2 regions of the Bradyrhizobium sp. AZCC 1577 genome follow, and region 2 is predicted to be linked to the other one. Evidence: predicted binding sites of a transcription regulator. Region 2 holds the regulator's gene; the other holds the start of a gene.
What was found. The regulator HrcA, encoded in region 2, represses chaperone genes, less so after heat shock. The targets are predictions, from matches to a motif close to GTTAGCACTCNCNNNNNGNGAGTGCTAAC.
Positions count from the first base shown of each region.

Region 1: a site for HrcA is predicted at 3,575-3,603, ahead of V1278_RS00235 (co-chaperone GroES). Genes of this name have one in related genera too.

Region 1 covers NZ_JAZHRQ010000001.1:54,341-61,301, forward strand. Annotated here, with positions in the region: gene V1278_RS00205 (glycosyltransferase family 4 protein) at 1-357, opposite strand, end outside; gene V1278_RS00210 (class I mannose-6-phosphate isomerase) at 354-1,286, opposite strand; gene V1278_RS00215 (hypothetical protein) at 1,460-1,651, opposite strand; gene V1278_RS00220 (DUF1488 family protein) at 1,964-2,128, shown strand; gene V1278_RS00225 (hypothetical protein) at 2,332-2,742, shown strand; gene V1278_RS00230 (hypothetical protein) at 3,097-3,273, shown strand; gene V1278_RS00235 (co-chaperone GroES) at 3,636-3,953, shown strand; gene groL (chaperonin GroEL) at 4,091-5,740, shown strand; gene V1278_RS00245 (DUF2061 domain-containing protein) at 6,463-6,708, opposite strand; partial or broken gene V1278_RS00250 (Hsp33 family molecular chaperone HslO) at 6,712-6,869, shown strand; gene V1278_RS00255 (hypothetical protein) at 6,917-6,961, opposite strand, start outside.
Region 2 covers NZ_JAZHRQ010000001.1:650,452-657,412, forward strand. Annotated here, with positions in the region: gene dnaK (molecular chaperone DnaK) at 1-270, opposite strand, end outside; gene V1278_RS03025 (hypothetical protein) at 812-1,750, shown strand; gene pncA (bifunctional nicotinamidase/pyrazinamidase) at 1,868-2,581, shown strand; gene V1278_RS03035 (AraC family transcriptional regulator) at 2,614-3,465, shown strand; gene V1278_RS03040 (VOC family protein) at 3,545-3,973, shown strand; gene grpE (nucleotide exchange factor GrpE) at 4,113-4,733, opposite strand; gene hrcA (heat-inducible transcriptional repressor HrcA) at 4,853-5,941, opposite strand; gene rph (ribonuclease PH) at 6,222-6,935, shown strand; gene rdgB (RdgB/HAM1 family non-canonical purine NTP pyrophosphatase) at 6,947-6,961, shown strand, end outside.

The DNA of each region.
Region 1 (6,961 bases), 600 kb from region 2:
GGTGTGGAACGTCGTCACGACCGGCGCGGTGAGGCGCGACATCAGTTCGAGAATGTGGCCGCCGGCCTCGCCGCCGAAAATTCCGAATTCGTGCTGCAGACACACCGCGTCGAACCGGCCGGCATTCAGGAAGTCTGCTGCATGGATGTATTCCTCGATCTTGTCGGCCTGGATCTGAAAAGCGACTGCCTTGGGATAATCATAGGTTTGGCCATTATCGGTCATCGCCACGATGCAGGTCTCCAGATTCGGGCGTGACGTCGATATCGCCTGCTGCAGGTCGGTCGTGAAGGTTGCGATGCCGCAGCGGCGGGGTAGCGAATTGCCGATTACGGCGATGCGGCGAAGCGGTGTCATGCTTGTACCTCGACAGTCTCGCCTGATTTCTGCGAATGGCCGGCGGACATGCTGGCAGATTTGTTCAGCTCTCCGGCGTCCTCCAGTAGGGCGGCAACGGGATCAGGTCCCGGATAAGCCATCAGGCCGCTCATGCCGTCCGCGCCAACCTCGATGCCGGTTCGATCGCCCTCGATGAAGACGGCGTCACCAACCGACATGCTCGTCAACCCGATCCGCGCCCGACCCTCGATCACAAGGATCCAGGTTTCCCGATCGGCATTGAGCGCCCAATTCGAATTCGCCGGCAGGTCGATCCGCTCAATGACGAAATGACGGCTTGTGATCAAAGCTGTTCGAGCCGCGGTGAGGCGTCGTGAACCGGATTGGCTCCGAACCGGCCCGGCGTCGGAAACAGCGACGGCGCGTTCTTCATGCAGTTCGCGCTGCCTGCCATAGTCAAACAGACGGAATGTCGTGTCGCTGCGCTGCTGAATCTCGGCGAGCACGATACCGGCGCCAATGGCGTGGATCGTGCCGGCGGGGACGAAGATGATGTCGCCTTTCGCGACGGGACGCCATTGCGTGAGATGGGCAATCGAGCCGTCCCTGATCGCTGCGCGCAATGCCTGTGGCGCGAGCCGCCGCTTCAGTCCCAGCGCAACCCGCGCACCTGGAACTGCTGCGAGAATGTACCAGGCTTCAGTCTTGCCGTTCGGCAAGCCTATTGAGCGGGCAAATCCATCGTCCGGATGAACCTGAATCGACAAGGGCTCGCTGGTGAACAGTAGCTTGAGCAGCAGGGCCGGGATAGGTGCATGCTTATGCGTGCGCTGAAACCACAACTCTCCAACCGGGTCACCGGCAACGTCGATGCTGCTCCATGGATGGAGATCGCCAACCCCCCACGGTTTGCGCGCAACCTGCACGGCGGCATGCTCAATGGCCATAGATATTTCCTCACCCGTAACGGCATGTCGAGGCGACATGCCGTTGGTCGATACCGTCCATATGATTGGCGTGGCTAAGACGTCGCGACGGGATGTGCGCCGTTATCGCGGTCCCATCGGGCTAAATGATCACATGGGCACTCCGGCGTCAGATAGCAACCTTGCCAGGTCGATTAGTGTTTGGTGGCCCAGGACGGACGAACGCCAGTCCAGGCGGGAAGCGAATTCCATTCGGCCCACCGCATCCGGCGCTCCTCATCGCCGACCCTGATAAAGACAAAGGCGGCATCATCCTTGCCGGTTTTCGAATCAACAAACATTGCCGGAACGCCGTACGCGTCTCTGATGATCGCCGTATTTGCCATTCCGACTCCTGCTTTCTGTTAAGCGCTCGGATTCCCATTGCCGGCATGTCACTTGAGGCGAACTACCACTGAAGAATCACGGCGGCAGCGATCAGCAGCGCAAAAAAGATCGGCAACAGCACCGGAGGCACCAGCCAATCACGAAGGTCGAACTTGAGGGTATCTGACATGTGACCGCCTTTTTGGTTGAGGCGGGAGCGCAACGCTCTCAGTCACCGATAATAGCCCGGGGCGCGCGGTGATATTTCAGATATAGCGACTATCTGCCGAATAGCGAGGAGAATCGCAATTTGTTTTGGGGCAGGACCTGCCGTGCGGTTTTGGGGGCACGACAGCGCGCTGGAAGCGTCATTCTTCACTGACGAGGGCGCACTGAGGCGAATTCAACCAGAAGCCCGCCCCAACGAGCCCGGTATCCTGAACGCGTTCGATTGCAACCGTGATGTGATATGCAGCGGCGGCTGCGAAGTTTACTGACTGGAGACAAGAACGTGCTGTACAGCATCCGACCAACAGTCTACCGTTCAGCTACCGGGTGGCCGTTGCTCCACCTTGAAGCTGTCCATGAAGCGGCGACGTCCGACGTCGCTGCTGGTCGTCGTAGCGGCAGCTAGAGTGCCATCGGAAGGCGCAATCTCTTAAGCTAGATGCTTTTCCAAGCGCGGATGCAAGCGGCGTCTGTGGCTGCGAACGCGCGTTTGTGCGCAAAGGAGACCATCATGAGAATACCCGCAATCTTGCAGGGTGAGGCCCGGACGCGCTTCCTCCAAGGTATCGCTTTCGGCGCTGTCGCGGCGATGACGATCGGATTTATCTGGGGCGGCTGGGTCACCGGCGGCACTGCCAGAACTATGAGCGCAATGGCAGAAAGCAGCGGTCGGATGTCTATCTTGGTGCCGATGTGCGTCGCGCAGTTCACTGCGGCTGACGGCGCCGTCGCCAAGTTTAAGGCGGCGGGCTCATATTCAAGGGACAACGTTATCGGCGAATTCGTGAAGACCGTTGCCTCCACGAGTATGGACTATTCCTTCGCCAAAGCGTGCGCAGCCGGCGTGGAAGCCGAACTCTCAAGGACGGCCACAAAGAGCTGAGCGGTCGGTCGCCAAGATTAGGGATCCAGCGAATGAGCGGTCACAGGTTCGGACGGCCTTCCTATTCTGTATATTGCTTGTTAGCAGTCATCCTGTTTGGCTGTTATGTGGTGCTTAATGGCTTTCAGGACGACAACTCCGCAACGATGGCACCGAATCTGACATTCAATCGCTGACGCCTCAACACACCGAGAGGCGCCTCGATCGTTCCACTGACCGTTGTTCGCCACCAGAGAAAGCCTACCGTACTCGGAGAAGGCTAAGGACAACCCATTTCCTTAACTTCCTTGCCATTCTTTCTACCTGTCCATGCGATCCATCCGGCAAACGCAGGTCCTTCAATTGGAGGTCATCATGGATGACGCATTCTCGTTCTTAATCTCGGTAGGTATCATTGCCTTTGGAATTTGGATTGCCGCTGGCACGATCGGCACTGGCTCCCCTTTGGTTTGGACGCTCCTGGGACTACTAACCGTAATTGTGGGTTCGATCAGCCTTTATCTGGCAACTCGAGATGTCAGAATCGCGTAGCTGAAATGAAGATTCTGAAATGCGATGAGACCAACCGACGCATAAGCGAGCTGAGGCGGCTTGCTCCTGACCCCGACGGTCAGGTCTCGTTCAATCCCGCTTTCCGCATGCCCTACAGGAATCGCTCCATCAACTCCGGAGTCCGGTAGGGCACGCTTTCCCTGATCCAATCGATCGAGAGCTGCGGCTGCTGGCTTGCGAGCCCTGCTGCCCGCTCCGGGGCACTAAGGGAATGGAATTAGCAGTCAAACATCGTGGGCTGAGCCCTTGCGCCACAGTGTTACAAGCCTATGTGGAGAGCGGCTGCACTCGCTCATTGCGACTGCCAATCCAGAAACAATCACAAAGCCATGGAGGATCGCATGAAGTTCCGTCCGCTCCACGATCGCGTTGTGGTCAAGCGCATCGACGCCGAAGACAAAACCGCAGGTGGCATCATCATTCCGGACAGTGCCAAGGAAAAGCCCTCGCAGGGCGAAGTCACCGCCGTCGGCCCGGGCGGCCGCGACGAAGCCGGCAAGCTGATCCCGATCGACCTCAAAGCGGGTGACCGCGTGCTGTTCGGCAAATGGTCGGGCACCGAGGTCAAGATCGACGGTGAAGAGCTCCTGATCATGAAAGAGTCCGACATCATGGGCGTTCTCACTGACGTTCCCGCCGCCAAAAAGAAGGCCGCTTAAGCGCTTTAGTCCATTCCCTCGTCCTGAGGAGCCGGCGCAGCCGGCGTCTCGAAGGAAGGGGCCTGCAATCCAAATCTCATCCCTCAGGAATCCGCCCAGGTGCGCGGACCTTGGGATATGGGAATACGGAGATCATTATGTCAGCCAAGGAAGTCAAATTCGGCGTTGATGCCCGCGACCGCATGCTGCGCGGCGTCGAAATTCTCAACAACGCGGTGAAGGTCACGCTCGGCCCGAAGGGCCGCAACGTCGTGCTCGACAAGTCGTTCGGCGCTCCCCGCATCACCAAGGACGGCGTCACCGTCGCCAAGGAAATCGAGCTCGACGACAAGTTCGAGAACATGGGCGCGCAGATGGTGCGCGAAGTCGCCTCCAAGGCGGCAGACGCTGCCGGCGACGGCACCACCACCGCGACCGTGCTGGCCGCGGCCATAGTGCGCGAAGGCGCCAAGGCGGTTGCCGCCGGCATGAACCCGATGGATCTGAAGCGCGGTATCGATCTCGCGGTGGAAGCCGTGGTCGCCGACCTAGAGAAGAACTCCAAGAAGGTCACCTCGAACGACGAGATCTCGCAGGTTGGCACCATCTCCGCCAACGGTGACGCCGAGATCGGCAAGTTTCTGGCCGATGCCATGAAGAAGGTTGGCAACGAGGGCGTCATCACGGTTGAGGAAGCCAAGTCGCTTGAGACCGAACTTGAAGTCGTCGAAGGCATGCAGTTCGACCGCGGCTATATCTCGCCCTACTTCGTCACCAACGGCGACAAGATGCGCGTTGAAATGGATGATGTCTATCTTCTCGTCTACGAGAAGAAGCTCTCCAGCCTGAACGAACTGCTTCCGCTTCTGGAAGCTATCGTGCAGACCGGTAAGCCGCTGGTCATCATCGCCGAAGACGTCGAAGGCGAAGCGCTTGCCACCTTGGTCGTCAACCGTCTGCGTGGCGGTCTGAAGGTCGCGGCCGTCAAGGCTCCGGGCTTCGGCGATCGCCGCAAGGCCATGCTGCAGGACATCGCGGTTCTGACCGGTGGTCAGGCGATCTCGGAAGATCTCGGCATCAAGCTCGAGAACGTCACGCTGCAGATGCTCGGCCGCGCCAAGAAGGTGATGATCGACAAGGAAAACACCACGATCGTCAACGGCGCCGGCAAGAAGGCCGACATCGAGGCGCGCGTGCAGCAGATCAAGGCGCAGATCGAGGAAACCACCTCGGACTACGACCGCGAAAAGCTGCAGGAGCGTCTGGCCAAGCTCGCGGGCGGCGTCGCCGTGATCCGCGTCGGCGGCGCGACCGAAGTCGAGGTGAGGGAGCGTAAGGATCGCGTGGATGACGCGATGCATGCGACCCGTGCGGCGGTTGAAGAAGGCATCGTGCCGGGCGGCGGCGTCGCCTTGCTGCGTGCCTCCCTGCATCTCAAGGGGCTGCGCACCAAGAACGACGACCAGAAGACCGGCGTCGAGATCGTGCGCAAGGCGCTATCGGCGCCAGCACGCCAGATCGCGGTCAACGCGGGCGAAGACGGCTCCGTGATCGTCGGTAAGATCCTGGAGAAGGACCAGTACTCCTACGGTTTCGACTCGCAGACCGGCGAATATGTCAACCTGATCTCCAAGGGCATCATCGACCCGACCAAGGTGGTTCGCGTGGCGATCCAGAACGCGGCTTCCGTTGCGGCGCTGCTGATCACCACCGAAGCCATGGTGGCCGAAGTGCCGAAGAAGAACGCAGGCGCCGGCATGACTGCGGGTGGCGGCGGCATGGGCGGCATGGGTGGTATGGATTTCTAAGTCCAACGTTCGGCGCGTGCTTTTCATGAGAGAATTCTCACCTGGTGCGGCAGGGTTTGGCTGATGCTCTTTTTTGGAGATGAGAGAGGCCGATCTTAATTTCATGTCTCCTAACTTTGGATGGTGAGGAGCCAATTAGGTTTGGACGACTATCGTCCCACTTGGAGGACTCAGTTGTGCGTAAAGATAAATCAATGTCGCTTTGGACGCCTGAGACACTAGACGAAAAAGCCAAGGAAGACGCTGAGAACGACAACTACAATCCACCGCATGGATGGTGGCCCGGCCGATACAGCGTGGGTACCGAAGCCCGCGACAGGTACGATCGAGCTTTCAACCTCCATCATAGCGACAAGGACGAGTACTAGGCCGGCTCAGTTGGCGGCCCTTTCATTTGATAACGTCTGGCGGAGGCGCAGGCCCTGAGCGTTTCGAATATTCGGTCCTATCCTGGTTAGGACACTTAATATTTTCAAATAGCAGGAACGATTGATCTTGGGAGTTCTTGGTCCTCAGCAATCGGTGATCCTATCCCCGAGAGCCAAGCCCACTGACCGGTCGACATTTTGCCCCAATGCCCGGCGGAAGGCTTCAAGCGGCCTCAGATGCCACCCGCACAGAGGCCGCTTGCCTTGGTCGAGGCGAAGGTGTTCACGGGCGCGAAAATGACTTGACGAACCGTCTGAGGAAGATCGCCAGCAGCCTATCCCATGACTAGCGGATCAGGTTGTGCTGGAGCCGTCACCGGCTTGTCCTTGCTGGTCCCAGCGAATGAAGGACCAGGCCCTTTCGTGAAGATAGTAGAGGATCATTTTCGTGATCGCCTCCGCGCCGGCGATCGAGCCTCCCACCTTGATGCTACCGGTGAAGACGAAACTCAACACGAAGGTGTCGACGCTACCGGTGACCCTCCAACTGACAGCCTTGACGATCGAGCGGGAATGGGAATCTCGCACCAGAATGAACATCAGTTCCTCTCGCTTCCCTTGCGCCCGCAATGCTCGTGCTCGCGCGATGCGGTGTCGTCGATGCTGAAAAGCTTGCGCCCAAGGACGACAAGGTGGTGGTGAACTGCGAGTTCTGCTCCTCGGTCTACGAATTCACGCCGCAGGAAGCGGGCGTAGAATAGGGGGCGCAACGCCAGGCGTGAAGGTGATCGCCGCACCGGGCCGGAGGTTAGCTCAACGACGCGTGGACCTTGTTGGCGGCATCATAGATTTC
Region 2 (6,961 bases):
GGGAACGAGCTTCTTGTCCTTCTCGACCATCGGGTCGTCATAGCGGCGGCCGATCAGGCGCTTCACCGCGAAGAATGTCCGCTCGGGATTGGTCACCGCCTGGCGCTTGGCAGGCTGGCCGACGAGGCGCTCGCCGTCATCGGTGACGGCAACGATCGAGGGCGTGGTGCGCATGCCCTCCGCGTTCTCGATGACTTTTGCAGTCTTGCCATCCATTACGGCGACACACGAGTTCGTGGTGCCGAGATCGATCCCAATGACCTTTCCCATGGTCCTCATATCCTTCTTTTTGCGGCAGGTTGGCTGGGCCCTGGACGGCGCACCTAACCGAACCCCCAACGTTCAAATACTCGCGATATTGCGACGGTGAGCCTCATATAGGAGGGGGGGTTGTGCCTGCAAGGACCGAGCGCAAGCTTAGGGCCTGAAAAGGCTGGCGTTTGAAAGATTGTGCCGCCTGGGGCCGGCCCCCGTGCCGTGACCGGCGTTAAGAAATCGGCAACTCCTTTATCGCTCACACCCCGAAGCGTTGCACAGCGATACGGCAGCATCCTCACGGCGTGGACCGGCCGCCGGTTGAGGGGACGCGGTATTTGGCCGCTGGAAGCGCCCAAAAAAAGAGCTCGGAGGCCGGGCAGAATGCCGCGAAATAGGAGCGAGGCGGGGGAACGGACGCCCGTCCTGCCCTGTTGCAGGGACACCAAAACCGCTAAAAGCGGGCCGAACGGAACGACCCAGTCGCGCCCCGAGGCCCAGATTCCACCACCGTCCGATCTTTGAACGGCCTCCATGCAAACCCGGTAGACCCTCCATGAAGCCACTTAGATATTTTGCTGCGGTTGCCCTCCTCGTTGCCGCCACCTCCTCCGCGTTCGCCGCGGACCCGGTTTTCCCGCCGGGCGCCAGGGTCGGCATGACGCCGCTGGTCGGCCTCAACAAGGCGAGGGCGTTCACGGGATTCGAGACCGAAGACCAGGGCGTCAAGGTGCTGGTCGCCGACCTGCCCGCCGAGGCTTATGGCGAGGTCGCCAATGCCTTCAAGGCCAATCCCGGCGGCACTGGCGGCATCAAGCCGGAAAGCATCGAGACCAAAGCGGGGCTCGCCTACTACACCGTCGAAAACGCCAAGGACGGCGCCACCAGCGTGCGCCGTTATTCCATGATCCTGCCCGGCCCTACCTTCTCCGGCTACGTCGCCGTGCAGGTGCCGGAGAACGCCTCGAAGATCTATACCGACGATGCCGTGCGCCAGATGTTCGCATCTGCCGTGATCCGCGTTGAGGTTCCTGTCGAGGAACAGCTCGGGATGATGCCGTTCAAGATCGGCGAACTCTCGAGCTTCAAGAACGTCCGTACGCTGGCGCCGGGCGCCGCCCTCATTCTCTCCGACAGCGACGAAAAGAAGGGCTTCGAGGTCGCGCCGTTCATGATCATCGGCCTGATCGGCTCGACGGCGGCGTCGCCTGACGACCGCGGCCGCTTTGCCCAGCAGATCGCGACCACCATTCCCGGCGTCCGCGATGGCAGGATCACGATGTCGGAGCCGGTCCGCATCGATGGCCAGCCCGGCTACGAGACCCGGATCGACGCCATCAGCGGCAAGGACAATACGCCGGTGACGATCGTGCAATGGCTGCGGTTCGGCGCCCAGACCTCGATGCGCATCATCGGCTCTTCGCCGCGCGATGATTGGACCAAGGCCTTTCCACGCTTCCGCGCCGTGCGCGACGGAATCCGGCCGCGAGCCTGATCGCGAATTCGAAAAAAGCGCGCCCTGATATTCAGGACGCGCTGAAATTTCGGGCTTTCGTTCGTACACCAATGGAACTAGCCTTCCCCTGCCGGGTTCATGGCAGGGAGACGCGCTATGCTTTCTCGCAGACTGGTTCTGACAGGCTTTGGCGCGGCATCCGTCCTCGCCCTCGTTCCAACGACGCCATGGGCTGCACCGATGAAACCCGACAACGCCTCCGCGCTCCTCGTCATCGACGTGCAAAACTGCTTCCTGCCAGGCGGCAGCCTTGCCGTGAAAGACGGCGATCAAGTGGTGCCCGTCATCAACCGCATCGCCAAGGGCTTTGCCAATGTGGTGATGACGCAGGACTGGCACACCGCGGGCCACGTCTCGTTCGCCTCCACCCATTCCGGCAAGAAGCCGTTCGAAACCATCGATCTCCCCTACGGCAATCAGGTGCTGTGGCCGGATCACTGCGTGCAGGGGACCGAGGGTGCGTCGCTGTCAAAGGACCTCGCGATCCCGCATGCCGGCCTCGTTATCCGCAAGGGTTTTCGCAAGAACATCGACAGCTATTCGGCCTTCACCGAGGCCGACGGCAAGACCACGACGGGGCTCGCGGCGTACCTGAAGGCGCGCAAGGTGAAGCGGGTTTTCCTCGCTGGCCTCGCGACCGATTTCTGCGTGGCATGGAGCGCGCTGGATGCGCGCAAGGCGGGCTTCGAGACTTACGTGATCGAGGACGCCTGCCGCGGCATCGACACCCAGGGCTCGCTCGCAAAAGCCTGGGCCGACATGACCAAGGCCGGCGTCAAGCGCATCCAGTCGGGCGATATCGCGGCCTAGTGCGTTCGTCTTGCCCGCTTCGGGGGTTTGGGATGTCAGGTCCAGCGGCTCCACTCGCGTTCGAGATGATTCGTCGTGCGCCATCGCAGCGCATGACAGGCCTGATCGCCGGCATGACGGGCTATCGCGAAACCGCGCCCGGCCGGTTCTTCCAGCGCGAAACCGCAGGTCTGGTAGTCCCGCTGATCATCAGCTTCGGCACACCGTTCCTGATCGCTCTCGGACGCGATCCTGACGCTGATGATCGGCAGCCGACTTTCGCCGCCGGGCTTTATGCCGGTCCGGTTCATATCGAATCCGATGGCGGCGCCGAATGCGTGCAGGTGGATTTCACGCCGCTTGGCGCCTATCGCTTCTTTGGCGGGGCCGTCGCCGATCTCACCGCGCGCATGGTCGACATCGGTGACGTACTGGGGCCTGAGGGACCGCACCTGCGCGAGCGGCTTGGCGCGATATCCTGCTGGCAGGATCGCTTCGATCTGGTCGAGGATTTTGTTGCAGGGCGTGCCAGCCATCGGCCTTCGCCCGAGATCGCATTCGCCTATGGACGGCTCGCACGCAGCGCGGGCAGCGTGCGCATCACTGCGCTTGCAAGAGAGATCGGCTGGAGCCGCAAGCACTTGGTCGATCGCTTCCGAGCGGAAATTGGTCTGGCGCCGAAGCCGGTCGCCCGCATGATGCGCTTTCACGAAGCCTGCCGACTGGCGCGGACGGGAGCGGGAGGCGGCTGGGCAGGGATTGCGGCCGAAAGCGGTTATGCCGACCAGGCGCATCTCGCCCGCGAATTTTCAACCCTTGCCGGCGAATCGCCAACGGCCTGGGCCCACCGGCTGGCGCTGACTGACAGCCGCCTGCTGCGCCCGCTGGACGCACTGGACGCGTAGCCGGTCAGGTAACAAATCTTCAAGCCGACCGCCCTCGCCTCGCGATACTAGTGAGGTAACGCAATGCGAGGGGTTGCCGGTGACCAGTCCAAGCAAAAGCGAAGCGCCGCGCCTTTATCCGACGATGCGCTGCCGGGATGCCGAAGCGATGATCCGCTGGCTCAAGGAAGTTGTTGGTTTCACCGAACGCGCCGTCTACCGGAACGGCGGCACCATCCATCACGCCGAGCTTGCCTTTGGACCCTCGATCCTGATGCTCGGCCAGAGCAGGGAGGACGAATACGGCAAGCTCGTCGGCGATATCGGCGGCCGTCGCACGGACGCGCTGTATGTCGCGGTCGACGATCCCGACGCCCTACATGCGAAGGTCAAAGCCTCCGGCGCCATCATTGAAATGGACCTGCGCGACACCGACTATGGTAGCCGCGATTTCGCCTGCCGCGACCCGGAAGGCAATCTCTGGAGTTTTGGGACCTACCGGCCAAGGGCGGACGAGAGGCCGCTGTAAGCATAGGCCCGCGTCAACCGCCTTCGGTGATACTCCGTAGACCGCTCATCCCTGCGGAGCGGCCTGCGCGCGTCTCGAAGGATGAAGGCCGAGCTTCCGCAGCGGGGCCTTCATGGTTCGAAACGACTTGCGCGCCTATTTACGCCGCGCTGTTCGGCTCATTGTTGGCGGCCGGTGCCGCCTTGGCGCCGCCCTTCGACACGCCGACCAGCGCCGGGCGCAGTATGCGTTCGCCGATCATGAAGCCGGCCTGCACGACCTGAACCACCGTCCCTGCGGGAACGGACGGATCGGGGACTTCGTACATCGCCTGCTGGAAATTGGGATCGAACTTCTCGCCCGATGGATCGAACTTCTTGACGCCGTTCTTCTCCAGCGTGTTCAGCAGCGAGCGCTCGGTCAACTCGACGCCTTCGATGAACGCCTTCAGCGCCGGATCGGCGGTGGCCTTGGTCTCGGCCGGCATGGCATCGAGCGCGCGCTGCAGATTGTCGGCGATTTCGAGAATGTCGCGGGCGAAGCCGGTGATGCCGTAGGCGCGCGCGTCGGCGACTTCCTTGGCGGTGCGCTTGCGCAGGTTTTCCATCTCAGCCAGCGTGCGCAGCATCTTGTCGCGCGCTCCCGCCGCTTCCTTCGTCAACGCCTCGACCGATCCATCCTCGGGATCGTCGGGCATGATGTAGGGTTTTGAGACCACGGGCTCGCCGGTCTGGTTGGCGGGTTGTGCCCCGTCGTCACTCGGCCGGTTGGGATCGGTCATAAGACTGCCTTCTCAAAAAACGGTTCTGGTTGGATGGGGATTTGCTGCCGGGGGATATCGTGCTTTAGGGGCCGAAAATCAAGCGCAACCAGCCCTGATTAAGGTCGATTCGTGGCGGATCAGCCGCCCAGCATCCGGCTGACAATGCGGGCGGCGTAATCCACCGTCGGAATCACCCGCGCATAGTTCAGCCGAGTCGGCCCGATCACGCCGAGAACCCCGACGATGCGGTGCGAAGCGTCGCTATAGGGTGCGATGATGGTCGAGGAACCGGACAGCGAGAACAGCTTGTTCTCCGATCCGATGAAGATCCGCACGCCTTCGGCGCGCTCGGCCCGGCCCAACAGGTCGATCACGCCGCGCTTGGTCTCGAGATCGTCGAACAGCGACTTGACGCGTTCGAGATCTTCGAGCGCGTGCAAATCTTCCAGCAGGTTGGCATGCCCGCGCACGATCAATTGCCGGTCTTCGTTTTCGCCGCCCGACCAGCTCGCAATCCCCGCCTCGATCACCTTCTGCGTCAGTTGGTCGAGCTCGATGCGGCTCTGCGCCATCGCGGTTTCGAGTTCGAGGCGCGCTTCAGCGAGCGTACGGCCGCGAATCCGCGCATTGAGAAAATTGCTCGCCTCCGTCAGCGCCGAGGAAGGCACGCCGGGCGGCAGCGTCAGCACGCGGTTTTCGACCTGGCCGTCTTCGCCGACCAGCACCACCAGCGCGCGCTCCGGCTCCAGCCGCACGAATTCGATGTGTTTCAGCCGCGAATTGGATTTTGCGGTCAGCACCACGGCGGCCGCGCGGGTCAGGCCGGACAGCCGCGTCAGCGCCTCGCCGAGCGCCGCCTCGACCGACTGCGCCCGACCGACGGAGGCAAGCTGGTTCTGGATCGATTCCCGTTCGGGTTCGGTGAGGTCGCCGACCTGCATCAGGGCGTCGACGAAGAAGCGCAGGCCGAGTTCGGTCGGCAGGCGGCCGGCCGAGGTATGCGGCGCGTAGATCAGGCCGAGCGCTTCGAGGTCCGACATCACATTGCGGACGGAAGCCGGCGACAGCGGCACCGCGATCAAGCGGGAGACGTTGCGCGAACCGACGGGTTCGCCGGTCGCGAGATAGCTCTCGACGATTTGACGAAAAATGTCGCGCGAGCGCTCGTTGAGCTGGGCGAGCCCCGCATGCGGCGCGATCAGGCCAATCGGATCGTGGTGGGCCACTGTTAACTCCCTGATACCCCTAATTTGTCGATCCGGCGCGCCGATGACAAGCGTCCGCTTCACATAGCGTTTTCGAGCGAAGCATGCCCTCGGACGTGATCCGGGGGCGGCCGCCGGTTCGCGTAAAGAAAACGCGTCAAAACACGAAGGTAGAGGTTCGGTTCTGATTGATTCAGAACCGAACCTCTACCCCGAAACAAGGCAAAAACCCTTGCCGCTGCCCGCTCCCCCTCCTACAAGCACCGCGAACGAATTTTCGCTCGATTTGGAAGGATTCCCCATGCGGCCGAGCCGCCGTGCGCCCGATCAGTTGCGCCCCGTGTCGCTGGAACGCGGCGTGGTCAAATATGCCGAAGGTTCCTGCATGGTGAAGTTCGGCGACACCCATGTGCTGGTCACAGCCACCCTGGAAGAACGGTTGCCGCCCTGGTTGAAGGGCCAGGGTCGCGGCTGGGTAACCGCCGAATACGGCATGCTGCCGCGTGCCACATTGGAGCGCACCCGCCGCGAGGCCGCCGCCGGCAAGCAGGGCGGGCGCACCGTCGAGATCCAGCGGCTGATCGGCCGCTCCTTGCGCGCAGCCGTCGACCTCGAAGCGCTCGGCGAACGCCAGATTACGGTCGATTGCGACGTGATCCAGGCCGATGGCGGCACGCGCACGGCCTCGATCACCGGCGCCTGGGTGGCGCTGGCCGACTGCATCGGCTGGATGAAGAACCGCAACATGCTGAAAGCCAACGTGCTGCGCGACAATGTCGCCGCGATCTCCTGCGGCATCTATCAGGGCACGCCGGTGCTCGACCTCGACTATGCCGAGGATTCCGAGGCCGAGACCGATGCCAATTTCGTCATGACCGGCGACGGCCGCATCATCGAGGTGCAGGGCACCGCTGAGAAGACGCCGTTTTCACAAGACGAGTTCCTGGCGCTGATGGAACTGGCGCGCAAGGGTGTCGCGCGTCTGGTGGACTTGCAGAAGCTGGCTGTGGCGTAGTCTGATCGCACATGCACCGTCGAATC